Regions from separate parts of the Kitasatospora sp. Ki12 genome, predicted to be linked through region 2. Evidence: riboswitches for the same ligand, from Rfam matches in the RefSeq annotation. Region 2 holds a riboswitch; the other holds the start of a gene.
The links. A riboswitch is a leader RNA that binds a small molecule or an ion and turns the genes downstream of it on or off. The one in region 2 is predicted to bind glycine.

Region 1 (14,127 bases), on a different contig from region 2:
AGCGCGGCGCGCAGTCCGTGCCGGGTGACGACCTTGCGCTCGACCAGGCCCTTGGCCCGGGCGGTGCGGATGTAGTCCTCGCTCATGGTCTCCAGCATCCCGGCGCGGGTGAGCCGGGCGTAGAGCGCGGAGTAGAGGAAGGCCAGCGAGATCCAGGGGAGGATCAGGTTGCGGGCCCACATCAGCGGGTTGTCGGTGAAGTCGACGTACTGCAGGTTGTCCAGGATCGGCCACTCGTAGCTGAACAGCGTGAGCAGCAGCGCGCCGGTGAAGAAGACCGGCAGCGACACGCCGGCGAGGGCGACGCCCATGGAGATCCGGTCGAAGATCGACCGCGGCTTGAGGGCGGAGACGACGCCGGTGGCGACGCCGGAGACCAGCCACAGCACGGCCGCGCCGGCGGCGAGCGAGACGGTGATCGGGATCCGCTTGGACAGCTCGGGCCAGACCTCCAGGTGGTTCTTGAAGGAGTAGCCGAAGCAGGGCACGTGGCAGGTGGCCGGTTCCGGCCCGAACTTGTACTCGGCGCCGCTGACCAGCCCCTTGAGGAAGTTCCAGTACTGGGCGTACAGCGGCTGGTCGAGGCCGAGGTTCTGCTTGACCGCCGCGATCGCCTCCGGGGAGGGGTTCTTCCCGATGTACTGGGCGGCCAGTTGGTCGGCCGTCTCGCCGGCGAAGCGCGGGAGCAGGAAGAAGATCGCGAAGGTGACCGCGCTGACGACCAGCAGCAGAATCACCGCAGCGAAGATCCTGCGGATGATGTAGGCAAACACAGTTGGGCGGCTCCGGCGGCCCGCCGCCGTCCGGGATCCTCCGGACGGCGGCGGGCGCCGCTGCCTTCACCTGCCTTCAGGGATGCGGAGCCAGGCTCTTACTTGGCGGAGCCGATGTTCAGGTAGTCGTACTCGCCCGAGAACGCCGGGGTGGAGGCCAGGTTGGTGGCGCTGTCCGGGCGGTACAGGAAGACCTTGAAGTAGGTCAGCGGGACGATGACGGCCTGCTCCATGACCTTCTTGTCGATGTCGCCGTAGATCTTCTCGCGGGCGGCCTTGTCCGGGTTGACGGCCGCGTCGTCGATCAGCTTGTTGACGGACGGGTCGTTCAGCTGGGACAGGTTGCTGTTACCGGAGGCCTTGATCGCGCGGCCGTCGACGACCTGCTGCAGGAAGCCGTAGCCGGTCGGCCAGTCCGCGCCCCACTGCATCATCATCAGACCGATGTTGTGGTCCTGGGTGAACTGCGGCGCGCCGGCGCTGTCGGTCAGGTACTTGCCCTGCGGGTACTGCTGGATCTCGGCGTTGATGCCGACCTTCTTCAGCGCGGCCTGGATCGAGGTGGCGGCGGCGACCTCGGTGGCGCGCTCGGTGCGGGCCGACAGGACGGTGTTGATGCCGTCCTTGCCGCAGGCCTTCAGGGCGTCCTTGGCCTTGGCCTCGTCACCCTTGTTGTCCTTGGTCTCGTACAGGTTGAAGTCCTGGTGGCCCGGGATGTCCGGCGGGAGCACCGTGTTGGCGATCTGGCCGCGGATCGGGCCGCCCTCGGCGGTCTGCACCGAGACCTTGTCGATCGCGAACTGGACGGCCTTGCGGCACTCGACGTTGTCGAACGGCGCGACCTTGGAGTTGATCGCCAGGTAGACCAGACGGCCGCCGTAGGCGTTGTCGGTCTTGGCCTTCAGCTTCGGGTTCTGCAGGATCTGCGCCTGGGTCTGCGGGTCGACACCGCCACCCACCAGGTCGACCTGGGCGTTGCCGGCCAGCAGGTCCTTGTCGATGGTGGCCTGGTCGATGTTCATCTTGAGCTGGATCTTGTCCGGCAGCTGCTTCCGGATCGGGTCCGTGCTCTTGTCCCAGTTGGTGTTCGGGACCAGGGTGGCCTGCTTGCCGTCCTCGTAGGACTCGAACTTGAAGGAGCCCGAGGACACGATGTGCTTGACGTAGTCGGCACCGGTGTCCTTGGCCTGCGGGACCGGCGCGGTCTGCGGGGCGCTCACCAGGTAGTCGAAGTCCGCGAACGGGTGCTGCAGGTGGAAGACGATCGTGGTGTCGTCGGGGGTCTCGATCGACTTCAGATCACCTTCCTTGTCCTTGTACGGGCCCGCGTACGGCGTCGGGTTGTCCACCAGCAGGTCGTGGAAGTAGGTCGGGCCGTTGGAGTTCACGTCCGGCGCGAAGTTGGAGCGCTCGACGGCGTACTTGACGTCCTTCGAGGTGATCGGCGTGCCGTCGTCGTACTTCAGGCCCTTGCGGAGCTTGTACGTCCAGCTCAGGCCGTCCGCGCTCGGCTGGCCCATCGACTCGGCGAGGTCCGGGACGAGCTTGTTGCCCTCCTCGCCGGCGGCCGGGTTGAAGGTGGTCAGCGGCCGGGCGTACAGGCGCGAGAAGTTGTAGATGTACGCGTAGTACGTGTTGCCCGGGTCGAGCGAGTCCGGGGTGCCCTTCATCTCGAAGGTGACCGTCCCGCCCTTCTTGTCCGAGGCGTTGACGATGTTCTTGGTGGCCGCGTCGGCACCGGCGCCCGCGGCGGAGGACGAGGAGGAGTCGCCGCTCTTCGACGAGCTGGAGCAACCGGTGACGACCAGGACCGCGGCGGCGGCCATTGCGGTCAGGGCGACGGTACGGGACCTACGCATGGGTGAGATCAACCCCTTGAGGATGTGGAGGAGGGAGGGTCTGACGCGGCGTCAGTTGCTCTTGGGATCGAGGGCGTCGCGCAGCCCGTCGCCGAGCAGGTTGAAGGCGAGCACGGTGATGAAGATCGCCAGACCGGGGACGACCATGTACTGGGGGTCCACCTGGTAGTACCGGATCGCGTCCTGGAGCATTCCGCCCCAGGAGGCCTGGGGCGGCTGGATGCCGACACCGAGGAAGCTCAGCCCGGCCTCGAAGAGGATGTTGGTCGGGATCAGCAGGGTCGAGTAGACCAGGATCGGACCGACCAGGTTGGGCAGCAGCTCCTTGAACAGGATGAACGGGCCGCGGGCGCCGAGGCTGCGGGCCGCGTGGACGAACTCCCGCTCACGCAGCGAGAGCGTCTGGCCGCGCACGATCCGGCCCATGTAGGGCCAGTTGAAGAAGCCGATCACGAAGATCAGCACCATCATGTGCAGCGGCAGGCCGTGCAGGCCGAACGCGCCGCCCTGCAGCGAGGTCGAGATCGCGATCGCGAACAGCAGCAGCGGGAAGGCGAGGAAGACGTCCATGACGCGGCTGATCAGCGTGTCCACCCAGCCGCCGTAGTAGCCGGCCATGATGCCGAGCACGGTGCCGATGGTGTTGGACAGCAGGGTCGCGCCGAAGGCGACCAGCAGGGAGACCCAGGAGCCCTCGATGACGCGGGTGAGCAGGTCACGGCCCTGCAGGGGGTCGACGCCGAGCGGGTGGTCCAGGCTCATGCCGCCCCAGTCGCCGAGCGGCAGACCGCCCAGGTTGGCGTCCAGGAGGTCCTGGTGGAGGGCGTCCGGGTCGAGCCCGAACAGCGACTCGATCGGCTTGGCCAGAACGGCGAGGAGGATCAGGAGGATCACCACGACGCCGCCGGCGACGGCGGCCTTGTCCCGCTTGAAGCGGGTCCAGGCGATTTGACCGAGGGAGCGGCCCTCGATCGTCTTGGCCGGGCCGTCGGGGGCTGCTGCCTCCGGTTCGTTCCCGGCGGTGGTCACGGATGCGGTCATGGTCAGTTGGTCCCCTCGCCGACGGTGGCCGGCCCACGGGTGCCGGTCGCCGGCTTCGGCGCTGCGGCTGCGGACGTGCGAAAGGTGCTAGCTGGAGCGGGTGTTCGCGGCAGTGCGTCGTGCACAGGCACTGCCGCCACGCGGGATGGGCTTCGCGTGGACGAGCAGGTCGGCGTACGCGCTCACCTTTGTGGGGCTCCGAATGCGCGGTGCGTTGCGCAGAACTCTCTGCCATGCGACTTGGCTTACGCCAGACCTGACAACCGACAGATGCCCAACTGTGATCTGCTGGCATGCACGTCGCCGATCTGCGGCATATCCCTCTTCACACGCCTGTAACAAGCATGTCAAGATGCGCTGATACCGGAATCGGAAATTCGTCCGGAAAGCATCGAAGCCGACCTGACGGGTGGTCAAGTCGGCTTCGCGGCGGTATTCCCGGCCGGGCGGTTCGGCGATCAGCGCCCGGGGTAGCCCGGCCACGGCTGCTGGGGCTGCTGCCAGCCCGGCGCGGGCGGCTGCGTCCCGTAGCCGTACCCCGGCATCGGCTGCCCGGGCATCGACTGCCCCGGGTACGCCGGCGGCGGCACCGGCGGGTACGGACCGGTCGCCGGACGTCCGGCCTCCCGGTCGAAGAACGGCCGCGCGTTGGCGCGCATCCACAGCGCCACCGGGTCGTACTCGTCCGACATCGCCACCGTGGACACCGCCAGCCCCTCCGGGGCCACCGCGATCGCCCGCTGCATCAGCGCGCGCACCGCCTCCACCGCCGGCGGAGAGCTCTCGTACAGGTCCAGGCCGATCGCCAGGTACGGCTCCCCCACCGCCGGCTGCACCCAGGCCCGGCGCAGCGCCCGGACCGCGCGCACCTCGCCGGCCTGGCGCTCCAGCAGCGCGAAGAACTGCTGGGCGTTGAGCTGCGGCTCGCTCAGCTTCAGTGGCCCGGCCGGCAGCCGGTCCAGGCCCGCCGCGATCCGCCGCAGGTCCGCCCAGGGCACGCCGACGCCGCCGCCGGGCGCGTGCGGGTTGAGCCACAGGCCCCAGCGGGTGCGGTACAGCGAAGCGGCGATCTCCCGGCCCGAGATGACCTCGTGCGCCCGCGCCCAGCCGGAGGAGGCCAGTTGCTCGGGCGAGGTGACGGCCGGCGCGTAGCCGTGGCCGCTGATCTCCATGTTCCCGTACTGGGCGTCCGGGCTGCCCGGTGTACCGTGCCAGAGCAGCATCCAGACCCGGCCGTCCGCCAGCGCGTGCAGCAGCCGCTCGTACGCGTCCCAGCGCTCCGGCGCGACCTCGCGCAGGACCTGCTCCAACGCGCCCGGATCCGTGCCCGGGCGCCCGGCAGGTGCCTGGCCCCAGGGCCCCGGCACCCCTCCCGCTCCCGTTCCCGCACTCATGCGCCCACCTCGCCGCGCCTCTTTCCTCGAACCCGCCGGCCCGTCGGCCGTCTGCACGCACCCTATGGCGCGGCACCGGCCACCGCCACGGCGACGTGCCTACGAACGAACCCCGCTCACGCCCGCGTGTAGAAAGGCATGACCCGGGTGAGCAGCCACTCGACCACCGGGTCCTCGGCGAGGTCGAGCAGTACGAGGTGGACGCCGCCCGGCAGCGGCGCGGTTCCCAGCGCCCGGCCGAGCGCGTCGTTCACCGCGGCCGGGTCGGCCGGGGCCGCCGGATCCAGCTGGACGCCCACGAACATCACCGTCGGCTCGCCCTCGATGCTGGCCAGCGCCCTGCGGGCGGTCAGCACCCCGGGCAGGGCGTGGAGTTCGGCCCGGCAGGCGGCCAGGAAGTGCTCCGGGTCCTCGCCCGGCACCGGCTCCCGCAGCGCCACCCGGCCGCCGGTCGGCGCCGCCGGGTCCTCGACGCCCTCCAGGCGCTCCTCGCGCGGACCGCGGCGCAGCTCGGCCACGCCCTGCGGCGGCACCGGGATGCCCACCGCCGCCTCCGGGTTCACCGCGATGCCCACGCCCAGCGGCAGCCCGCGGGCGAACTCCCAGACCGGCGCGATCGCGAAGGCCATCCCCGGCGCCTGCTGCAGGAACACCTCCTGCGAGGAGAACACCGGCACGTACGGGTCGCCGGCCAGCTCGATGACCGGCAGGTCCAGCGACTGCCCCTGCGGGTCGGCCCCGGCGGGCAGCGGCACCCACACCTGGCTGCGGGCCAGCACCTCGATCACCCGCGGCGTCGCGCCCGGGTCGCCCAGGGCGGCGGTCAGCACCTGCTCCAGCTCGTTGGCCGGCCAGGAGCCGCCCGCCGGTGCCGACTCCGGACCGCCCCACCCCTGCTGCTGCTCCACCGGGTACCCCATGCGCCGCCGATCCGCCCTCTGCCGGTCGGCCGCCCTCTGCGCCGACGCGCAGCAGTCTAGGGGTTCGGCCCGGTCTTCCCAGGGCTGATGTTCGGTACCCGCGCGGTACTACCGGGCCGGCTCCGCCGTACGACCGGGCCGCCTCCGCCGTGTGACCGGGTCCCCTCTCCCTTCCTCGCCCGGGACGTGCCATGATGTGCGCGTCCGACGGCATGCGCCGCGGGCCCCACAACTCCATACCGGCCGCTCGAACCCGCGCGGGAGAGCCCGGAGTGCCGCGTTCGCGGCACAGCCGGCGCCGAAGGAGCAAGTCCTCCCCGGAATCTCTCAGGCCCCCCTACCGCACGGGTTAGGCACATCTGGAAAGCGGCGCACGGCCCTGTCGCGCGCCCACCCACGGTGCAAGCCGCCATGCTGTCCCCCAAGCTGGAAACAGCTGCGGGCCGGCGGGCGGTGAAGCTCTCAGGTTCGACGACAGATGGGGAGACCCACGCCGCCGCATGCCCGCGCGCAGGGTCGGTCCCCGAGCGGGTCCGGTCCGGTGCGTGCACCCCTGAGTGCCCCGACCGAGGAGTTCCTGGCCATGTCGTCCCTCCGCCTGACCGCGCTCGACGCGCTGCACCGCGCCCTCGGCGCGACCATGACCGACTTCGCCGGCTGGGACATGCCGCTGCGTTACGGCAGCGAGCGCGAGGAGCACCTCGCCGTCCGCACCAAGGCCGGTCTGTTCGACCTCTCCCACATGGGCGAGATCACCGTCACCGGCCCGCAGGCCGGCGAGATGCTGGACCACGCGCTGGTCGGCTTCGTCTCCGCGCTGGGTGTGCTGCGCGCCCGCTACACCATGATCTGCGCCGAGGACGGCGGCATCCTGGACGACCTGATCGTCTACCGCCTGCGCGAGGACGCCTTCCTGGTCGTCGCCAACGCCTCCAACGCCCAGCTGGTCCTCGACGAGCTGATCGCCCGCGCCAAGGGCTTCGACGCCGTCGTCACCGACGACCGCGACACCTACGCGCTGATCGCCGTCCAGGGCCCGGAGTCCACCGCGATCCTGGCCGACACCACCGACGCCGACCTGCCCGGCCTCAAGTACTACGCGGTCCTCCCGGCCCAGGTGGCCGGCCGCGAGGTGCTGCTGGCCCGCACCGGCTACACGGGCGAGGACGGCTTCGAGATCTTCTGCCGCCCGGCCGACGCCGAGCCGATCTGGCAGGCCCTGACGGCCGCCGGCGAGGGCCGCGGCCTGATCCCGTGCGGCCTGTCCTGCCGTGACACGCTGCGCCTGGAGGCGGGCATGCCGCTGTACGGGCACGAGCTGTCCACCGACCTCACCCCGTTCGACGCCGGCCTGGGCCGGGTCGTCCGTTTCGACAAGACCACCAACGAGGGTGCCTTCGTCGGCCGCAAGGCGCTGGAGCAGGCCGCCGCCGCGGCCGAGACCAACCCGCCGAAGGTGCTGGTCGGCCTGGTCTCCGAGGGCAAGCGGGTGCCGCGCGCCGAGTACACCGTGGTCTCCGCGGACGGCGCCCCGATCGGCCGGATCACCTCCGGCGCGCCGTCCCCGACGCTGGGGCAGCCGATCGCGATGGCGTACGTCGACGCGGCCCACGCCGCCCCCGGCACCACCGTCGCGGTGGACGTGCGCGGCAAGCACGAGCCGGTCACGGTCGTGGCGCTGCCCTTCTACAAGCGCGCCCGCTGACGCCGCCCCGCTGACGCCCGCGAACGCCCGCTTTTCCGTACCCGCACGTCGAAGCCGTCCACGTGGCGGCCCGCTTCGCCGTACCCGCTTCCCATCCTGGAGAATGACGCCATGAGCAACCCCCAGCACCTGCAGTACACCAAGGAGCACGAGTGGCTGACCGCCGCCGACGCGGACGGTGTCTCCACGATCGGCGTCACCAAGCACGCCGCCGACGCGCTCGGTGACATCGTCTACGTGCAGCTGCCGGCCGTCGGCGACACCGTGACCGCGGGCGAGACCTGCGGCGAGCTGGAGTCCACCAAGTCGGTCAGCGACCTGTACTCCCCGGTGACCGGCGAGGTCACCGAGGTCAACCAGGACGTCCTGGACGACAACGGCCTGGTCAACAGCGCCCCCTTCGAGGGCGGCTGGCTGTTCAAGGTCCGCGTGGAGTCCACCGACGAGCTGCTCAGCGCCGACGAGTACGACGCACTCACCCACAGCAGCTGATCCGCTCGTGACCGGGCGGGCCGCGCGCGCGTCGGCCCGCCCCACCGTGGCCCCCCTTTCCTCCTCCACCGGGAAGAACACACCATGACGGTTCTCAACCAGTCCCTGCACGCCCTCGACCCGGAGATCGCCGCCGCGGTCGACGCCGAGCTGCACCGCCAGCAGACCACGCTGGAGATGATCGCCTCCGAGAACTTCGCCCCGGTGGCGGTCATGGAGGCCCAGGGCTCGGTGCTCACCAACAAGTACGCGGAGGGCTACCCCGGCCGCCGCTACTACGGTGGCTGCGAGCACGTCGACGTGGTCGAGCAGATCGCGATCGACCGCGTGAAGGCCCTGTTCGGCGCCGAGCACGCCAACGTCCAGCCGCACTCGGGCGCGCAGGCCAACGCCGCCGCGATGTTCGCGCTGATCCAGCCGGGCGACACCATCCTGGGCCTGAGCCTGGCCCACGGCGGTCACCTGACCCACGGCATGAAGATCAACTTCTCCGGCAAGCTCTACAACGTGGCCGCGTACCACGTCGACGACAAGACCGGCCAGGTCGACATGGCCGAGGTCGAGCGCCTCGCCAAGGAGCACCAGCCGAAGCTGATCATCGCCGGCTGGTCCGCCTACCCGCGCCAGCTGGACTTCGCCGAGTTCCGCCGGATCGCCGACGAGGTCGGCGCGTTGCTCATGGTGGACATGGCGCACTTCGCCGGCCTGGTGGCCGCCGGGCTGCACCCCAACCCGGTGCCCTTCGCGGACGTGGTCACCACCACCACCCACAAGACCCTGGGCGGCCCGCGCGGCGGCGTCATCCTGTCCAAGGCCGAGTGGGCCAAGAAGATCAACTCCGCGGTCTTCCCCGGCCAGCAGGGCGGCCCGCTGGAGCACGTGATCGCCGGCAAGGCGGTCGCCTTCAAGGTCGCGGCCTCCGAGGACTTCAAGGAGCGCCAGGAGCGCACCCTGGAGGGCGCGCGCATCCTCGCCGACCGCCTGCTGCAGGCCGACGTCGCCGAGGCCGGCGCGTCCGTCCTGTCCGGCGGCACCGACGTCCACCTGGTCCTGGTCGACCTGCGCAACAGCCAGCTCGACGGCCAGCAGGCCGAGGACCGTCTGCACGAGGTCGGCATCACCGTCAACCGCAACGCCATCCCGAACGACCCGCGCCCGCCGATGGTCACCTCGGGCCTGCGCATCGGCACCCCGGCCCTGGCCACCCGCGGCTTCCGGGCCGAGGACTTCCGCGAGGTCGCCGACATCATCGCCGAGGCGCTCAAGCCCGCCTTCGACGAGACCGTCGCCGCCGCGCTGAAGGCCCGCGTCACCACCCTGGCCGAGAAGTACCCGCTGTACCCGAACCTGGCCAACCAGGACTGATCAACGGTGAGCGGGTGACCCCCGGTGACCGGCCGGCCGGCATGTGACCGGCCGGTAAGTGACCGGGCTCACCCCTCCTCCGGACAGGGCACCCCGGGGCACCCCGCACACTTGACAGTGCAGGGTGCCCCGTCCTGTGCCCGCCCCCTGCCAGCAAGTCCTTCCACGAGACCAGACAAGGACGTCCTCCGTGGCCATCAGCGTCTTCGACCTCTTCTCCATCGGCATCGGCCCGTCGAGCTCCCACACCGTGGGCCCGATGCGCGCCGCCCGGATGTTCGCCCGCCGACTGCGGACCGAAGGCCTGCTGACCCAGGTGACCGGCGTGCGCGCCGAGCTGTACGGCTCGCTGGGCGCCACCGGCCACGGCCACGGCACGCCGAAGGCCGTCCTGCTGGGCCTGGAGAACAACTCGCCCCGCACCGTCGACGTCGACCGGGCCGACCAGGACGTCGAGCGGATCACCGCCGAGAAGCGGATCAACCTGCTCGGCGAGCACGTCATCGACTTCGACCCGGACACCCAGCTGGTGCTGCACCGCCGCCGCTCGCTGCCGTACCACGCCAACGGGATGACCCTCTGGGCCTTCGCGGCGGACGGCTCCACGCTGCTGGAGAAGACCTACTACTCGGTCGGCGGCGGCTTCGTCGTCGACGAGGACGCGATCGGCGCGGACCGGGTCAAGCCGGACGACACCGTGCTGAAGTACCCCTTCCGCACCGGTGACGAGCTGCTGCGGCTCAGCCGGGAGACCGGGCTCTCCATCTCCGGCCTGATGCTGGAGAACGAGAAGGCCTGGCGCAGCGAGGAGGAGATCCGCACCGGGCTGCTGGAGATCTGGGCCGTGATGCAGGAGTGCGTGCGGGCCGGCATGAGCCGCGAGGGCATCCTGCCGGGTGGTCTCAAGGTCCGCCGCCGGGCCGCCGCGGCCGCCCGCGCGCTGCGCGCCGAGGGCATCGGGCCGGCCAACGCGATGGAGTGGGTGACCCTCTACGCGATGGCGGTCAACGAGGAGAACGCCTCCGGCCGCCGGGTGGTCACCGCGCCGACCAACGGCGCGGCGGGGATCATCCCGGCCACCCTGCACTACTACCTGAACTTCATCCCGGGCGCCGACGACGACGGCATCGTCCGCTTCCTGCTCGCGGCCGGCGCCATCGGCATGCTGTTCAAGGAGAACGCCTCCATCTCCGGCGCCGAGGTCGGCTGCCAGGGTGAGGTCGGCTCCGCCTGCTCGATGGCCGCGGGCGGCCTCGCCGAGGTCCTCGGCGGCACCCCCGAGCAGGTCGAGAACGCCGCCGAGATCGGCATCGAGCACAACCTCGGCCTCACCTGCGACCCGGTCGGCGGCCTGGTCCAGATCCCCTGCATCGAGCGCAACGGCATGGCGTCGGTCAAGGCCGTCACCGCGGCCCGGATGGCGCTGCGCGGCGACGGCCGGCACCACGTCTCGCTGGACAAGGCGATCAAGACGATGAAGGAGACCGGGGCCGACATGAAGATCAAGTACAAGGAGACCTCCCGCGGCGGCCTCGCCGTGAACGTCATCGAGTGCTGACCCCGCGCTGACGGGCGCACGGTCGGGCACCGGCCGTGCGCCGACCGTGCGCCGGTCCGGTGCGCCCGGGCCCCCAGGCGGAGCTCCCCTCCGCCCGGGGGCCTTCGCCATGCCGCTGCGCATTTTTACTGGCCGACGACCCGTCAGGAGGTCCATAATCTCGGCCAGTTGGTTCACGCCAGAGGGGGAGGCGGATGACCATCCGGACCGGGCCGGTGCGGCCCGACGAGCCACCCGTACCACCCGAGGGACCGCCTGTACCGCCCGAGGGACCGCCTGCGGTGCCGTCACCACCGCCGCCACCGCCACCGACCTCGCCGTACGCGACGTCCGAGGCGACCCGGCTGCTCTGCGCCGGGGTCTACCTCGACCCGGACTACCGGCGCCGCGTCATCACCGAACTGGTCGACCACGACGAGCGGTCGGTGCCGCCGTCGCTGGGCTTCGACCTCGTCACCGTCCTCGCGCACGCCCTCCGGGCCCGGACGATGGAGGTCCGCACCGGCCTGCTCCTCGCCGTGATCTGGATCGGCTTCCTCGTCACCGAGTACTGGCCGCTGATCCAGAACCCGCCGGACGGCGACTACTGGCGGAACTACGGCGAGGATCTGGCCGGCGGGTACTACAGCGGCGGCTCGTACGGCCGGGAGTCGGCGGCCGACACGGTGTTCGGCAACCTCTCCCACTTCCTGACGCCGTTCGCGGCGAACTTCGCCTTCCTGTACGCGCTGGTCAGCCTGCTGTCCTGGTACGCCAAGCCCGCCGAGGTCCGGGAGCACGCGCTGTACGCCCCGGCCACGCCCCCGCCCGCGCGGCCCAAGCCGGGCGAAGGCTCCCAGGAATCCGGCGTCCGCCGCGCCACCGGCGGGCTCCTTGCCACGGTCGCCGTGATCCTCCAAGTCCTCTACTGGGCCCTGGCGCTGCTCACCCTGAAGGACTCGGACGGGACGGGCGTGCTGTTCCCGCTGGCGCTCGCCGCGACGGTGGGCGGACACCGGCTGCTGGTCGCCCAGACCGTCCGCCGGGAGCTGACCCGCGAGGCGTTCCGGAGCCAGCCGGTCCGTCCACTCCCGGCCCGGGCGCGCTACCAGGCGCTGCATCGGGCCATCGCCGAGGAGCAGTACTCGCAGCTCGTGGTCTACGACCCGGCCGACCCCTTCCTCGGCTTCGGATTCCCGTTCAGCGTCTGGTCGTTCACCCTGGAGCTGAAGCCGCGCAAGACCGGCCCGGTGGCCCCCTCGGGCACCCTCACCGCCCGGACCGTCCTCGACCTGGTCGTCCCGCGCCTGGCCGCCCTGCGGCAGGCCGCCGCCGAGACCAGCCTGGACCGGCTGAAGGACCTGGAGATCGAGCACATCGTCTTCCTCCCGTACGGTCCGGCGCGCGCCGAGGTGGTGCGCACGCCCGAGGAGATCGGCCGGCACCTCGCCGAGGCGGTGGACGAGGGCGGCGAGCGGCGCCGGCACTTCCTGCGGGTCCGGGTCGGCGCCTGGGACGAACAGCTGGTGCTGACCGTCCAGTTGCGGGTGCACACCCAGGGGAACCTGCTGATGGTCGAGGTCGTCCCGTACGTGCTCGGACCGGTCCGCCGCGACTACGAGCTGCTCGCGGACGCGGTGGCCCAGCAGGGCGCCCGGCCGGGACGCCGCGCACCGGCGATGTCCGCGTTCACCGCCGGGCCCGCCGCGCTCCGCTCACTGCTGCACCCGGGCGGCGGCCGGGTGCAGACCGTCACGGCCGAGGACGACCTGATGCCGGTGGCCGCCCGGCCCGTCCTCTCGCTGCGCGAGGCCGCCACCTCGGAGAGCGTCTCGATCTTCCAGGAGCTCGACGTCTCGCGGTACCTGAAGTCGATCGAGGAGCGGATCATCGAGGGCGTGCGGACCGCGCTGGAACGGACGGGGTACGAGACCGACCGCTTCGAGCAGACCGTGGTCCAGGTCATGCAGGGCGGGATCCACATCGGCTCGATGAGCGGCGGCGCCGTCGCCACCAACGGGGGCACCGCGCAGTCGGGCACCCCGGCACCGCCGCCGTCCGGCGGCAAGTCGTCCTAAGTGCCTTGTCGGACAAGGAGTCGGAACTTTCGCATGAGCGAGGAGCAGAACGTGCGGCACGACGAGGAGAACACGCCCCCGGCCCCGGCGAGCGGCGGGGTGTCGATCGGCGCGATGACCGGCGGGGCCGTCGCCGCGGGCCCCGGCGCCCGCGCCGAGGACCGCTCCCAGCGGGCCGGGACACCCGAGCCGCTGCCGGACCTGAGCGGCCTGACGGTGCCCGCCGCCGGGCCCGGCGGGGTGTCCATCGGCGCGATGACCGGCGGGGCGGTCGCCGCCGGGGAGGACGCGACGGCCGTCGACGCCTCGACCCGCCTCACCGCCCCGGCCCGCGAACTGCTCGCGGCGGTCGGCGAGTTGCGGGGCCAGCTGCCGATGTTCACCCGGGCCGAGGGCAACGGCGTGGCCGAGGTGGAACAGGAGCTGGACGCCGTCGGCACGGCCCTCGAACAGACCGGCACCGCCCCGCGCACCCGGCTGGAACGGCTCCGCGACCTCCTGCGGAGCTCGACCACGGTAGTCTCCGGACTCGCCTCGGCGCTGGCGGTCGTGCAGGCGATCGAACAGTTCCTGGGCAGCTGAACGGGGATCGGGAACAACGGGGGGAGCGGCCGTGGCCGGGACGTACTGGGACAAGAACAGCCAGCAGTGGGTGAGCCGGCCACCGGCGGGCGGCGCGCCCCCGCCCCCGCCGGCGGCACCCCCGGTCGCGCCACCCCGGCCGGCCGCACCGCCCGTCCCCCCGCCCCCTCCGGTCGCACCGCCGCCGATCACGCCGCCGCCGATCACCGCACCGCCGATCACGCCGGGCGCGCCTCGGCCGGAGGGCCCACCGTCCACCGGGAGGCGCCGCAGGATCCTGGTCGCCGCCCTCGCCGGGGCGCTCGTCGGCGTGCTCGCGGGCGGCGGCGGGTACCTGCTGACCCGGCACGAGGACGGGGGCAAGCCGACCGGCGCGGCCAC
Region 2 (14,127 bases):
CGATGTGCGCGTGGTGGTCAACACCTACTTCACCGACCTGTCGGGCGGCGGGGTGCAGATCGACGGGAAGAAGGCCTCGCAGCCCTATCGGTTCACCGTCGTGGGGAACCCGCAGGACCTGACCCCCGCGCTGAACATCCCGGGGGGTGTCGTCCGTACTTTGGAGAGTCACCAGGCGCGGGCGACGATCACCCAGCAGCAGAAGGTGGTCGTGGACGCCCTCGTGGATCCGAAGACGCCGCAGTACGCCAAGCCGGCTTCGAAGTGACGGGGCACCCGACGAACGGCCCGTCACGGGCCGGCGGCACCCGCTGCGGGGCGCCGTCGTCACGTGGGCGAGACTGGTTCGCACCGGTACGCTCCGGAGCAACAACCGCAGCACCAACTGTCGGAGTACCACTCCAGCGGGACCGAGCCGCAACCGGGCTCGGCGCCTGTCCGAGGTTCTCACCCTGCCCCGCGGGCGGGTCTGTCACACGCAAGGGGATTCGCCCGTGAGTTTCTTCTCGAAGTTGTTCGGTCGCAACAAGGGCCGTGACGCGGCCGCCGTGGAGGCGCCGACCGCGCGGCACCGCCGGCCCGAGGACGAGCCCGCCGTGCCGGGCATGCGACCCGCGCCCGAGGCCGCTCCGTACGCCGGCCAGCAGATGTTCCGGGACGGCGGCGCCGCCCAGTACGCGGGGAATCCGGCGGGCTACGGCGCGTCGGTTGACCCCTCCGGCGACCCGCGCATAGGTTTCCCGTCAGCACCCTCAACCTCTGGTGGAGGGTTTGCTCCGGACCCGTACGCCGGGCACAACCCGTCGGGTGTGCCGCGCCAGGAGGCTGTGAACATGGCTGGCTCCTCTCCGTGCCCCAGGTGCGGCAACCAGAACCCGGCCGCGGCCCGGTTCTGCTCCAACTGCGGTACGGCGCTGCGCGGAGGCCTGCTGCCGGAGGGGGCGGCGGAGACCACGTCGACCATCTCCATCTCCGGCCTGGAGTCGTACGACCCCACCACCACGACCGGCACCGGCACCACGCCGGCCCTGTCGGCCGAGGTGCTGTCCGCCATCGACGCGCTGCCGCCGGGCTCGGCCCTGCTGATCGTGCAGCGCGGCCCGAACTCGGGCAGCCGCTTCCTGCTCGACTCGGACGTCACCACGGCGGGGCGCCACCCGCAGGGGGACATCTTCCTGGACGACGTCACGGTCTCGCGCCGTCACGTGGAGTTCCGCCGCACCCCGGCCGGCTTCAGCGTCGCGGACGTGGGCAGCCTCAACGGCACCTACGTCAACCGGGAGCGGATCGACGAGGTGACGCTGAACAACGGCGACGAGGTCCAGATCGGGAAGTACCGGCTGGTGTTCTTCGCCGGCCACAACCGGGGGTACTGAAACCAACGTCGGCAGGAGCCCGAGTGAATACGAATACCCCTTCCTCTTCTCTCGGGGCGGCCACCCCAGCCCCGTCCGGTCCGCAGGCGGACCGCGGCGGGCGCGGGGTGGTCGCGGGCCCCAGGCAGCCGGTCCGCGCGGAGCGGACCGCCGGGCGGCGGCGCGGCGGTGACGAACTGCTGAGCATCGGCGCGGTGCTGGCCTTCCTGCGCGACGACTTCCCCGAGGTCACCATCTCCAAGATCCGCTTCCTGGAGGCGGAGGGACTGGTCGAGCCGCAGCGCACGCCCTCGGGGTACCGCAAGTTCAGCCCGGCCGACGTCGAGCGGCTGGCCTACGTCCTGCGGATGCAGCGGGACCACTACCTTCCGTTGCGGGTGATCCGCGAGCACCTGGACGCCATCGAGCGCGGTGAGAGCCCGCCCGCGCTGCCCGCCGCGGCCGACGCCAGGCCCGGGCCGATGGAGGAGGCGGACCGCGAGCTGGTCGCCTCCTCCGACGTCCCGTCCGGGGTCCGGCTGGGGCGCGCCGAGCTGCTGGCCGCGGCCGAGGCCGGGGAGCGGGAGCTCGCCGAGTGGGAGTCCTACGGGCTGGTCGCGCCGGGGCCGGACGGCGGGTACGACGGCGAGGCGCTGCAGGTGGCCCGACTGGTCGCGGAGCTCGGCCGGTACGGCCTCGAGCCGCGGCACCTGAGGGCCATGAAGGCGGCGGCGGACCGCGAGGTCACGCTGGTCGAGCAGGTGGTGGCGCCGCTGCGCCGGCACCGGAACCCGCAGACCAGGGCCCATGCCGAGGCCACCGCGCGGGAGCTCGCGACGCTGTCCGTACGGCTCCACGCGGCGATGGTCCAGGCCGGTCTGCGGACCCGCGGGTAACGTTCCGGGCGGCCGCCGGACGGCGGGTGCACCGCGCTGACCAGCGGCGTCGGCCCTGCGCTTTCATATCCGGGACCGGAGCCATAGGGTTGCCTGTGTGAATGAGCTCGACGTCGTGGGTGTCCGGGTGGAGATGCCTTCCAACCAGCCGATCGTGCTGCTGCGGGAGGTCGGGGGAGATCGCTACCTGCCGATCTGGATCGGCCCCGGCGAGGCGACCGCGATCGCCTTCGCCCAGCAGGGCATGACGCCGGTGCGCCCGCTGACGCACGACCTCTTCAAGGACGTCCTGGAGGCGCTCGGCCAGCAGCTCACCGAGGTGCGGATCACCGATCTGCGGGAGGGCGTGTTCTACGCCGAACTGGTCTTCGCCGGCGGGGTCGAGGTGAGCGCCCGGCCGTCCGACGCGATAGCGCTGGCGCTGCGGACCGGCACGCCGATCTACGGGAGCGAGGAGGTGCTCGCCGAGGCGGGCATCGCGATCCCGGACGAGCAGGAGGACGAGGTCGAGAAGTTCCGCGAGTTCCTCGACCAGGTCTCGCCCGAGGACTTCGGGGGCGGCGGCCCGCAGTAGCGGGGACCGGCTCTCTGACCGACGCGGCGAGCGTCGAGCCTTGGCGTTTTGCCAAAAACCGTCGACCTACCCACACTGGGGGCACGAAAAACCACTCTCCTGAGTGATGTGGTTTGTCTGGCCCGGCGTGGCGATCGTTGACGGGTCATAGGGGACTGCCTACCGTCAGGAGTGGCTGTCCGGGTGGCCGATGCCCGCAGTCGGGTTGCCCGCAGCACAAGTGGACGGAGGCAGGCATGAGCAGCACCGGCGATGACGCGGCCGTGGGAGGCCTGTGCGCCGTGCACGTGCCGCGCACCGCTCGCGGCGTCACGGACCTGCCCCGGGTGGGCAGGTTCCCGGCCGTACAGCCGGGCCAGCCGGCCATCGAGCGGCTGCCCCCGACCTCCGAACTGATCGGCTACCGCGGCCCGACGGCCTGCGCGGCCGCCGGCATCACCTACCGCCAGCTGGACTACTGGGCCCGCACCGGGCTGCTGGAGCCCAGCGTCCGGACGGCGTACCCGGCGGCCAGTCAGCGGCTCTACAGCTTCCGCGACGTGCTGCTGCTCAAGATCGTGAAGCGGCTGCTCGACGCGGGCGTCTCGCTGCAGAACATCCGGGTGGCCGTCGCCCATCTGCAGGCCGCCGAGCAGGGCGACCTGGCCGGGATGACGCTGATGTGCGACGGCGCGACGGTGTACGAGTGCACCACGCCGCAGCAGGTGGTGGACCTGCTGAAGGGCGGTCAGGGGGTCTTCGGCATCGCGGTGGGGGCGGTCTGGCGGGAGCTGGAGCTGACGCTCGGCCGGCTGCACGCGGAGCGCACCGACACCGGCGAGACCCTGGTCGGGCAGGACCCGGCCGACGAACTGGCGCAGCGCCGCAACCGGGCGGTCTGAGGACCAACACGACGAGGCCGTGGGCCCGGACGGGGAACCGTCCGGGCCCACGGCCTCGTCGTGTTGCCTGGCGAAATCGAACGAGGAGGGGCACGTGGGGGTCGGCACCGGGATAACGGGGTTGCTGGGGCGCAGGGCCGCGCGGATGCGGGCACGGCTGCGGCAGCGGCGGACGCAGCGCAGGGTGTTCCAGGTCGGGACGCTGCTCTGCACGCTGGCGCTGGCGCCCAGCGCCTGGGTGTGGCTCTCGGCGGGGGACCGGGTGGGCACGGTGGAGAGCGCGCCGTCCGCGCCGGTCGCCGTGGTCTTCGGTGCCGGGCTGGACTCGGGCAAGCCCTCGCCGTACCTGGAGCACCGGCTGGTCGCCGCGGTGGACCTGTACCGGGAGGGCAAGGTGCGGGCGATCCTGGTGACCGGGGACAACGGGCGGGTCGAGTACGACGAGCCCGACGCGATGTTCAGGTACCTGACCGAGCACGGGGTGCCGGCGGAGCGGGTGGTCCGCGACTACGCGGGCTTCGACACCTGGGACTCCTGCACCCGGGCCCACCGGATCTTCGGGGTGGACCGGGCGGTCCTGGTCAGCCAGGACTTCCACGTCCGGCGCGCCCTGGCGCTCTGCGAGGCGGCGGGCATCCGGTCGTACGCGGTCGGGGTGACCGAGCTGCACGACGAGACCTGGCTGTACGGCGGGCTGCGGGAGGTCGCCGGGGCGGGCAAGGCGGCGGTCAACGCCTGGCTGCGGCCGGACCCGGTCTTCCTCGGGCCCCGGGAGGACGGCATCCCGAAGGCGCTGGCGGACGCGGCGCGGAAGTAGCCGGGGGCGGGCCGGGCCGCGCGGTGTCCGGCCCGGGTTCGTACGCACTGTCGGACCCGTACGCGATGATCGGCGGGTGCGATCACTGCCGAGCATCATCCACCTCGACATGGACGCCTTCTTCGCGGCGGTGGAGCAGGCGGCCAAGCCGAGCCTGCGCGGCAAGCCGGTGGTCGTCGGCGGGCTCGGCGGGCGCGGGGTGGTCTCCACCGCCTCCTACGAGGCGCGGAAGTTCGGGGTGCACTCGGCGATGCCGATGGCGCAGGCGCGTCGGCTCTGCCCCAACGCGGCCTTCCTGTCCGGGCGTTTCGAGGCGTACCGGCAGGTCAGCGAGATCGTGATGGGCCTGCTGCGGGAGCTGTCGCCGCTGGTGCAGCCGCTGAGCCTGGACGAGGCCTTCGTGGACCTGGAGGCCGGTCCGTACGGCCCGGCGCTGCTGGAGGCGGACCACGAGACCGGCGAGCGGCTGGTGCTCGCGCTGGCGGAGGACCTGCGGGCGGACATCCGGCGGCTGACGGGGCTGACCGGCTCGGTCGGGGCGGCCGGGTCCAAGCTGATGGCCAAGATCGCCTCCGAACAGGCCAAGCCGGACGGCCTGGTGCTGATCGAACCCGGGCAGGAGCGGGCCGTACTCGGGCCGATGCCGGTCCGGGCGCTGCCCGGGATCGGGCCGGCCACCGAGCAGGTGCTGCGGCGGGCCGGGCTGACCACGGTGGCCGACCTCGCGGAGGCGGGCGAGGCGGAGCTGGTCCAGCTGCTCGGCCGGGCGCACGGCGCCGGGATCCACCAGATGTCGACGGGGCTGGACGAGCGGCCCGTGGTGGCCGACCAGGACGCCAAGTCCGTCTCGGTGGAGGACACCTACGAGGTGGACCTGGCCGACCGGGAGCGGGTGCTGCGCGAGGTGGAGGCGCTGGCCGCCCGGTGCGTGCGGCGGCTGCGGGCGGCCGGGCGCTCGGGGCGGACGGTGGTGCTCAAGGTCCGCCGGTTCGACTTCTCCACGCTGACCCGCTCGGAGACGCTCGGCGGGCCGACGGACGACGAGGCGGTGATCACCGCGACCGCGCGCCGGCTGGCCGAGCAGGTGGACATCACCGGCGGGGTCCGGCTGCTCGGCGTGGGCGTCGCGCAGCTCGCCGACTACACCCAGGAGGACCTGTTCGCGCAGGCCCTGCGGGAGGAGGCGGCCGAGCACGCGGAGGTGGCGGCGGAAGCGGTGGAGGCCGAGGAGGAGCCGGAGGCCGTCGTGGTGCGGCGGTGGATGCCCGGGCAGGACGTCCGGCACGAGGAGTTCGGGCCGGGGTGGGTGCAGGGCAGCGGCGTCGGGAGGGTCACCGTACGGTTCGAGACGCCGTGGAGCGGGCCGGGGCGGGTGCGGACCTTCGCGGTGGAGGACCCGGCGCTGGAGCCGACGCGGCCGCTGCCGCTGCGCCGGGAGGCGGAGGGGGAGGCGGCCCCGGCCCCGGCGCCGGAGGAGGGGGCTTGAGAAGACACGAAAACGGCCCCACCCGGTGGGGGAGTACCGGGTGGGGCCGTATCACCGTGCCGGTCGCCGTACGGTCGTGATGCCCTCGCGACGTACGGAGGCCGGGGCCCCGCGCCCTGTCCCTGAGCGCGGGGGCCGGACGCCTCGTCAGGCGTCGGTCTTCACCAGCTTGTCGCTGGAGTCCTGCGGGGCCGTGCCGTCGACGACGGTCAGCGGGGCGGCCGGCTTGGCGGCGCGGATCAGGAACGGGACGACACCGGCGACGACGCAGACCACGGCGGCGGTCCAGAACGCGTGCTTGTAGGCGTCCAGGGTGGGCAGCGCCAGCGGGATCTGCGGCGGCAGCTTCATGAGGTCGCCGGTCAGGATGGCGGCCATGACGGCGGTGCCGATGGCGCCACCGACGGTGCGCAGCACCGAGTTCATGCCGTTGGCGATGCCGCTCTGCTCGACCGGGACGGCGCCGTTGATGTAGGCCGGCATCGCGGCGAACGCGAGGCCGACACCGAGGCCGAAGATCGCCGAGGCGGTGTAGAGGTCGCCCTCCTTGCCGTGCCGCAGGGCCAGGTAGGCCATCGCCACGGCGCCGAGGACGCCACCGAGGACCAGCGGCAGGCGCGGGCCGCGGCGGGCGATCAGCAGGGCGCCGACCGGGGCGGCGACCATCGAGCCGATCGCGGACGGCAGCAGCATGACGCCGGCGTGCAGGACGGTGGCGGTGAAGCCGTAGTGGGTCAGCTTCTCCGGGGTCTGGGCGAAGTTGCTGATGACCATGAAGGAGCCGTACATGCCGAAGCCGATGAGCAGGCCCGCCAGGTTGGTGAAGGCCACGGCCGGGCGGGACATCATCTTCATGTCCACCAGGGGGTGCGCGACCTTGGTCTCGATGATGCCCCAGACCAGGGCCACGACGGCGGCGACGGCGAACAGGCCGAGGGTCTTGGTGGAGGTCCAGCCCCAGTGGTTGCCCTGGCTGACCGCGACCAGCAGCGCGGAGAGCCAGCCGGCCAGGGTGATCGCGCCGAGCGGGTCGGCGCCGCCCTCCTTGTCGGTGACCGGGTCGGTCGGGACGCGGAAGGCGACCAGGGCGATCGCGATCAGGCCGAAGAGCAGGCCCATCCAGAAGATCGACTTGTAGTTCCAGTGCTCCAGCAGGAGACCGGTGGCGACCAGGCCGAGGCCGGAGCCGACGCCCATCGAGGCGCTGATGGCGGCGACGCCGCCGGTCACCTTCTGCTTGGGCAGCTCGTCGCGGACGATGCTGATGGCCAGCGGCATGACGCCACCGCCGGCGCCCTGCAGGACGCGGGCGACGACCAGCCAGGTGAAGGAGTGGGTGCTGACCGCCAGCGCCGAACCGGCGACGAGGCCCGCCAGCGAGATCAGCAGCATCGGCTTGCGGCCCCGGAGGTCGCCGAAGCGGCCCAGGAGGGGAGTCAGCACGGCGGCGGAGAGCAGGTTGGCGGTCATCAGCCAGGTGACGCTGGAGGCCGAGACGTTCAGTTCCTTGGCCAGCGAGGGCAGGATCGGGACGACCGCGGTCTGCACCACGCTGAACGACAGCATCGCCAGGATGAGGGCCGGCAGGACCCGGGCGTTGCTCTGCTTCTCGGCCGCGGTGGTGGGCTGTGGTGCCTCACTCACGGTTGCTTCCTCCCGTACATAGTGAATGAACTGAAGTAACCATGCCCAGAGATACTTCAGAGTGTCAAATATCGAGTGGTTAAGCTTTGGCAAAGGGGGGAAGAGGCAGGCCCCCCGGGGTGGCCCGGGTGGGCGTGGGCGGCGTGGCCGGGCACGGCGAAGGGCCCCGACCGCGGGTGGTCGGGGCCCTTCGGGTGGGGCGGTCAGACGAGCGGGCGCAGCGCGGACGGGCGGGGGGTGTCCGCGGCCGGCGTGGTCGTCGACGGAGCCGGGGCGGCGTCCGGGGGCGTGGTGTCGTCGTGCACCTCGACGTGCTCCCGGCGGAGCTCGTCCCGGATCACCTCCTCGGCGGTGTAGCGCTCGACGACCAGGCGGACCCGCTCGATGGGCGCGAGGTACTTGCGGACCACCGGGCGTTCCTCACGGAGGGTGACCTCCTCGACGGCCTCGGCGATGTCCTTCTCGGTGAGGGAGGCGCGCTCGGCCTCGCTGACCGGCATCCGCTCGACCCGGACGCGCTCGCGCACCACCGGGACCCGGCGCTCGATCTGCTCGGTCGTCACGTACTTGCGCAGCTTCGCGGTACCGACGGTGTGCCACTCGGTGGTGACGTCCAGCCGCTCCTCGCGGCAGGTGATCTCGACCGGGCCGGCGGGGGCGGCCGGGGCGGTGCCGGTGGTGGGCGCGGTGCCCGTCGCGGCGGGTGTCGGATGCGGGGCGGCGTGCGGGGCCGGGTGCGGCTTCGGCTCGACGGCGGGTGTGACGGCGGGAGCGGGAGCGGGGGTGCTGAGGGTCCGCACGTGGGCCTCCGGGGCGGTGCTGGTGTCGGTCGGGGCGGGTTCGGGGGAGCGGAAGGCGTGCGGCTTGGCGATGGTGGTGGCCGCGGCGGGCGCGACGGCGGCGGCCGGGGCGGTGCCGAAGTCGAGGTCGGGCCCGGCGGCCCGGTCGCGGCCCTCGCCGTGCTCGCCCGACGGGTGGCCGTCCGCCGGGGTGTCGAGGCCGTAGTAGCGGTAGAGCTGGAGCTCCTGGGCGGGGGACAGGTGCTGGCCCACGCCGAAGTCCGGGGACTCCTTGACCAGTGACTTGTCGTACGGCACCCGGAGCTCCTCGCCGGAGAACTCGCTCGTGGTGAGCGGGACGAAGGCGTCCCGGCCGAAGATGCCGGTGCGGACGGCGGCCCACTCGGGCCGGCCGGTGGCGTCGTCGAGGTACACCTCGTCGACCGTGCCGATCTTGTCTCCGTTGCGGTCGACCGCCTTGTGGCCGATGAGGTCCCGGGGGTCGATGTCGGTCTGCACTCTTTCCTCCAGTGCGCTGAGCCTGCGGAACTCCCGCAGGACGGCGGCCTGATCACCCGTCCCGTCCGCCACTTCACACCAAAGGCCATGAATCGGACGGGCGCGACCGGGGTGCGCCGGACGGGCTGCGCGCTGGGCCGTCCGGGGGACGCGCGTAGACCCGGGGTGACCGGAAGCACCCGTGATCGGAAGGCCTCCCGCTGGTACCCTGGGCGGCGACCGCAGAGCCCGCTCGGGAGAGTCTCCGACCGCGAAATGCGCTGGTCGGAGCGCCGAAGGAGCAACTCCTCCCCGGAATCTCTCAGGCATCCGTACCGTGTGGGGTAGGTCACTCTGGAAAGCAGGGCAGGAGTGTCGGCGCGGGAGCCGGCGATCACCACCCTCACCGACGGTGCAAGCCGACGGAGCGCCCACAGCGCGCCGTGCGGGCGAAGCTCTCAGGTCCCGATGACAGAGGGGGAGGCCTGACGGGTCCGCCCGCCTCGGCTGAGCCGCTGTCCGCAGCGGGCAAGGCCGGCCGGCGTGCGTACCCCCGCCGGTCCGTGACCAGGAGGCCTCGACCACCATGAACGCCCAGCCGAACGCGGGACGCCCCACCGGCGCCTCGACCCTCACCGAACTTGAGCTGGCCAGCCCGTTCGAGAACCGCCACATCGGCCCCGACGCCGCCGCGCAGGACAAGATGCTGGCGTCCATCGGCTACGGCTCGCTGGACGAGCTCGCCACCACGGCCGTCCCCGAGGCGATCCGCTCCATCACCGGCCTGGACCTGCCCGCCGGCCGGACCGAGGCCCAGGTCCTCGCCGAGCTGCGCGAGCTGGCCGGCCGCAACCAGGTGCTCCAGCCGATGATCGGCCTGGGCTACTACGGCACCTTCACCCCGCCGGTGATCCTCCGCAACGTCATGGAGAACCCGGCCTGGTACACCGCGTACACGCCGTACCAGCCGGAGATCTCGCAGGGCCGCCTGGAGGCGCTGCTCAACTTCCAGACCCTGGTCTCCGACCTGACCGGCCTGCCGACCTCCGGCTCCTCGCTGCTCGACGAGGGCACCGCGGCCGCCGAGGCGATGGCGCTGGCCCGCCGCGTCACCAAGGTCAAGGGCGGCGTCTTCCTGGTCGACGCCGAGACCCTGCCGCAGACCGTCGCGGTGATCAACACCCGGGCCGTGCCGACCGGTGTCGAGGTCGTCGTCGCCGACCTGTCCGAGGGCATCCCGGCCGAGATCGCCGAGCGCGGCGTCTTCGGCGTGCTGCTGCAGTACCCGGGCGCCACCGGTGTGGTCCGCGACCTCACCCCGGTGATCGAGCAGGCGCACGGCCTGGGCGCGATCGTCGCCGTCGCCGCCGACCTGCTGGCGCTGACCCTGCTCAAGTCCCCGGGCTCGCTGGGCGCCGACATCGCCTGCGGCACCTCGCAGCGCTTCGGCGTGCCGATGGGCTTCGGCGGCCCGCACGCCGGCTACCTGTCGGTGCGCGCCGAGTACGCCCGCTCGCTGCCCGGCCGCCTGGTCGGCGTCTCCGTCGACTCCGACGGCAACCGCGCCTACCGCCTGGCGCTGCAGACCCGCGAGCAGCACATCCGCCGCGAGAAGGCCACCAGCAACATCTGCACCGCCCAGGTGCTGCTCGCCGTCATGGCCTCGATGTACGCCGTCTACCACGGCCCCGACGGCCTGGCCGACATCGCCCGCCGCACCCACCGCTACGCCGCCGCCCTCGCCGAGGGCCTGCGGGCCGGCGGCGTCGAGCTGCTGCACGGCGAGTTCTTCGACACCGTCACCGCCGTCGTCCCGGGCCGCGCCGCCGAGATCGCCGCCGCCGCCCGCGCCAACGGCGTCAACCTGTACCAGGACGGCGCGGACCGGATCTCCGTCTCCGCCGACGAGACCACCACCCGCGAGCACCTGGCCGCCGTCTGGGCCGCGTTCGGCGTCGAGCCGGTCGAGGTCCCCGAGACCGCCGACGCGCTGCCCGCCGCGCTGCTGCGCGAGGACGAGTACCTGACCCACCCGGTCTTCCACAGCCACCGCTCCGAGACCGCCATGCTGCGCTACCTGCGCCGCCTGTCGGACCGGGACTACGCGCTGGACCGCGGCATGATCCCGCTGGGCTCCTGCACCATGAAGCTCAACGCGACCACCGAGATGGAGGCGGTGACCTGGCCGGAGTTCGGTCAGCTGCACCCCTTCGCGCCGATCGAGCAGGCCCAGGGCTACCTCACCCTGATCCGCCAGCTGGAGCAGCAGCTGGTCGAGGTCACCGGCTACGACGCCGTGTCGATCCAGCCGAACGCCGGCTCGCAGGGCGAGCTGGCCGGCCTGCTGGCCGTCCGCGCCTACCACCACGCCAACGGCGACACCCAGCGCGACATCTGCCTGATCCCGTCCTCCGCGCACGGCACCAACGCGGCCTCCGCCGTGATGGCCGGCATGCGGGTGGTCGTGGTGAAGACCCTGGTCGACGGCGATGTGGACGTCGAGGACCTGAAGGCCAAGATCGAGCAGCACCGTGACAACCTGTCGGTGCTGATGGTCACCTACCCGTCGACCCACGGCGTGTACGAGACCCAGATCACCGACATCTGCGCCCTGGTGCACGAGGCCGGCGGCCAGGTCTACGTGGACGGCGCCAACCTGAACGCGCTGGTCGGCCTCGCCAAGCCGGGCAAGTTCGGCGCGGACGTCTCGCACCTGAACCTGCACAAGACCTTCTGCATCCCGCACGGCGGCGGCGGCCCGGGCGTCGGCCCGGTCGCGGTGCGCGCCCACCTGGCGCCGTACCTGCCGAACCACCCGCTTCAGGAGGAGGCCGGCCCGGCCACCGGCGTCGGGCCGATCTCGGCCGCGCCGTGGGGCTCGGCGGCGATCCTGCCGATCTCCTGGGCGTACGTCCGGCTGATGGGCGGCGAGGGCCTCAAGCGCGCGACCCAGGTCGCGGTGCTGAACGCCAACTACATCGCCAAGCGCCTGGCGCCGCACTTCCCGGTGCTCTACACCGGCCCGGGCGGGCTGGTCGCGCACGAGTGCATCATCGACCTGCGCCCGCTGACCAAGGAGACGGGCGTGACGGTGGACGACATCGCCAAGCGCCTGATCGACTACGGCTTCCACGCGCCGACGATGTCCTTCCCGGTGGCCGGCACGCTGATGATCGAGCCGACCGAGTCCGAGGACCTGCACGAGATCGACCGGTTCTGCGACGCGATGATCGAGATCCGGGCCGAGATCGACAAGGTCGGCTCGGGCGAGTGGGCGGCCGACGACAACCCGCTGCGCAACGCCCCGCACACCGCCGCCGCGCTGGCCGGCGACTGGGCGCACGGCTACTCGCGGCAGGACGCCGTCTTCCCGGCGGGCGTGAACCCGGCGGACAAGTACTGGCCGCCGGTGAGCCGGATCGACGGCGCCTACGGCGACCGCAACCTGGTCTGCTCCTGCCCGCCGCTGGACGAGTACGGCGTCTGAGGAACGGCAGGGACGAACCGGTACGGCTGAACGGTTCGGACCGAGGCGGGGCCCCGGCGGAGTCTTCCGTCGGGGCCCCGCCCTTACTCGCCCGATCGGCGGCCGCTCCCGCCTCCCGCCGTACGGCCGGACCGGGCGGTGAGGCCGTACGGTCAGGCCGCGTGGGCGACGGGGCGGCGCGGGGCGATCACCCGGCCGTCGGGCAGCAGCTCTCCGGTGTCCTCGAACAGGACGACGCCGTTGCAGAGCAGGCTCCAGCCCTGCTCCGGGTGGCAGGCCACCGACACGGCCGCCTCTCTGTCCTCGGATTCGGCCGACGGGCACTCAGGACGGTGCTGGCACATACGTACCCTCGCTTCGCTCTGCGATCCTCCCCGTGGTGCGGTCACCGGAGGTCGTGCCGTCCGGGGGCCGCCGCGGTAGTCGGATCCTGTCCGCACGCGGGCCAGGTGTTGACCAGCGCTCAAGTGGGTAGGACAGGTGGTCCTTCCACGCTGGTTCCCAGTGTCGGCATCTGCGGACGCGCCCGCAGGGATTTCGTGACATGCGCCACAACTCCCGGGCAGAGATCACCCGTTCAGGTGGAGCCGGGAGGAAAACACGCACCGGTGGGTCAGGCGGGGGATGGCCCGATCGGGCCATGGCGGGTGCCTCGTTCGGGGGGTTGCCGTTCGGGTGACGCCGCGGGGCCCCGGGCTCGGGCACGGCTGAGGGCCGCCGGGCGGGTGGTCCGGCGGCCCGTGGGATGCGGGTGGGGCGGGGGTGCGGGTGGGGCGGGGGTGCGGGGGGTCGGGGTGCGGGTGGTTCCGGCGGGGGCGCTTCAGGGGGAGCCGAGGAGCAGCGGCCCGGTGAGCGGGGCCCGCGCGAGCAGCGGCAGCAGTTCGGCGGCCGGGTAGGCGCGGTGGGCGGTGACGCCGAGCGGGGCCGGGGCGAGCGGGATCAGCAGGTCGGCGTCCGGCCCGGCGTCCGGGCCGTGCAGCCAGAGGGCCGTCGCGTACTGGCCGGGGAAGGTCAGCAGGCGCGGCTGCCGGCGGAACCGGGAGCTCTGGGCGAGCTGCCAGGCCTCGCGCAGCGCCCGGACCGTCGAGTCGAGGTAGGGGCCGGCGGTGAAGTGCGAGAAGGTGTGCCCCTCCACGCTCTGCACCACCTCGGCGGCGGCGGCGACCTCGGCGCCGTCCTTGATCAGGAAGCGCCAGCCGGTACGGCGGGCGGCGGACAGCTCGGGCGGCGCGGGCCGTCCAGGACGTGCACCGCGAGCGGATGTGCGGGGACCAGTGGGCCGGCCGGGTGACGCAGTGCTGCGGCGGCGGGCTGGCGCAGCGCGGTCTCCGAGTCGAGTGCGCCCAGGACCGCGCGTAGGGCACTCGGTGGGGGCTGGGGGGTCTGCAGAGTCATGGCGGGGTCCGCCTCTCCAAGCGAGATCGGCGTGCGAGTGCGGCATACCGGCGTGGCGTGGCGTGTCTTCGCTGACGGGCCCCGGCCGTGTCCGGTTGTGCAGGATCGCGGTGCCGGCGCGGCCGTCGCCGTCGACGAGGGCTTTCGAGGCGGGGGCGGGCCGGCCGGAGCGCTGTGCGAATTCCATCGAACGGATGCGCAGGGTGATCTGTTTATCACAGGCGGTGGCGCCGAGCAAGTCTGCAGTTGGCCTGAATCATCGTCAGATTCCTTGCTTTGCAAGCCAGTACACGCATTCGGGTATCGATCTTCGAG

Region 1: linked by a shared signal. The riboswitch ahead of gcvT (glycine cleavage system aminomethyltransferase GcvT) and the one ahead of gcvP (aminomethyl-transferring glycine dehydrogenase) in region 2 are both predicted to bind glycine.

The regions. Positions count from the first base shown of each region.
Region 1 covers NZ_BAAIHT010000001.1:799,383-813,509, forward strand. The annotation lists gene ACYP53_RS03395 (ABC transporter permease) at 1-773, opposite strand, end outside; gene ACYP53_RS03400 (ABC transporter substrate-binding protein) at 872-2,632, opposite strand; gene ACYP53_RS03405 (ABC transporter permease) at 2,684-3,673, opposite strand; gene ACYP53_RS03410 (enhanced serine sensitivity protein SseB C-terminal domain-containing protein) at 4,132-5,067, opposite strand; gene ACYP53_RS03415 (enhanced serine sensitivity protein SseB C-terminal domain-containing protein) at 5,184-5,987, opposite strand; glycine riboswitch at 6,236-6,340, shown strand; gene gcvT (glycine cleavage system aminomethyltransferase GcvT) at 6,571-7,692, shown strand; gene gcvH (glycine cleavage system protein GcvH) at 7,804-8,184, shown strand; gene glyA (serine hydroxymethyltransferase) at 8,269-9,549, shown strand; gene ACYP53_RS03435 (L-serine ammonia-lyase) at 9,740-11,107, shown strand; gene ACYP53_RS03440 (hypothetical protein) at 11,389-13,164, shown strand; gene ACYP53_RS03445 (hypothetical protein) at 13,198-13,746, shown strand; gene ACYP53_RS03450 (hypothetical protein) at 13,778-14,127, shown strand, end outside.
Region 2 covers NZ_BAAIHT010000003.1:1,127,178-1,141,304, reverse strand. The annotation lists gene ACYP53_RS35665 (DUF881 domain-containing protein) at 1-268, shown strand, start outside; gene ACYP53_RS35660 (FHA domain-containing protein) at 495-1,376, shown strand; gene ftsR (transcriptional regulator FtsR) at 1,556-2,251, shown strand; gene ACYP53_RS35650 (bifunctional nuclease family protein) at 2,349-2,825, shown strand; gene ACYP53_RS35645 (MerR family transcriptional regulator) at 3,062-3,706, shown strand; gene ACYP53_RS35640 (SanA/YdcF family protein) at 3,852-4,523, shown strand; gene ACYP53_RS35635 (DNA polymerase IV) at 4,600-6,009, shown strand; gene ACYP53_RS35630 (MFS transporter) at 6,157-7,653, opposite strand; gene ACYP53_RS35625 (PRC and DUF2382 domain-containing protein) at 7,857-9,023, opposite strand; glycine riboswitch at 9,175-9,278, shown strand; glycine riboswitch at 9,280-9,412, shown strand; gene gcvP (aminomethyl-transferring glycine dehydrogenase) at 9,517-12,417, shown strand; gene ACYP53_RS35615 (DUF5999 family protein) at 12,570-12,761, opposite strand; partial or broken gene ACYP53_RS35610 (hypothetical protein) at 13,238-13,812, opposite strand.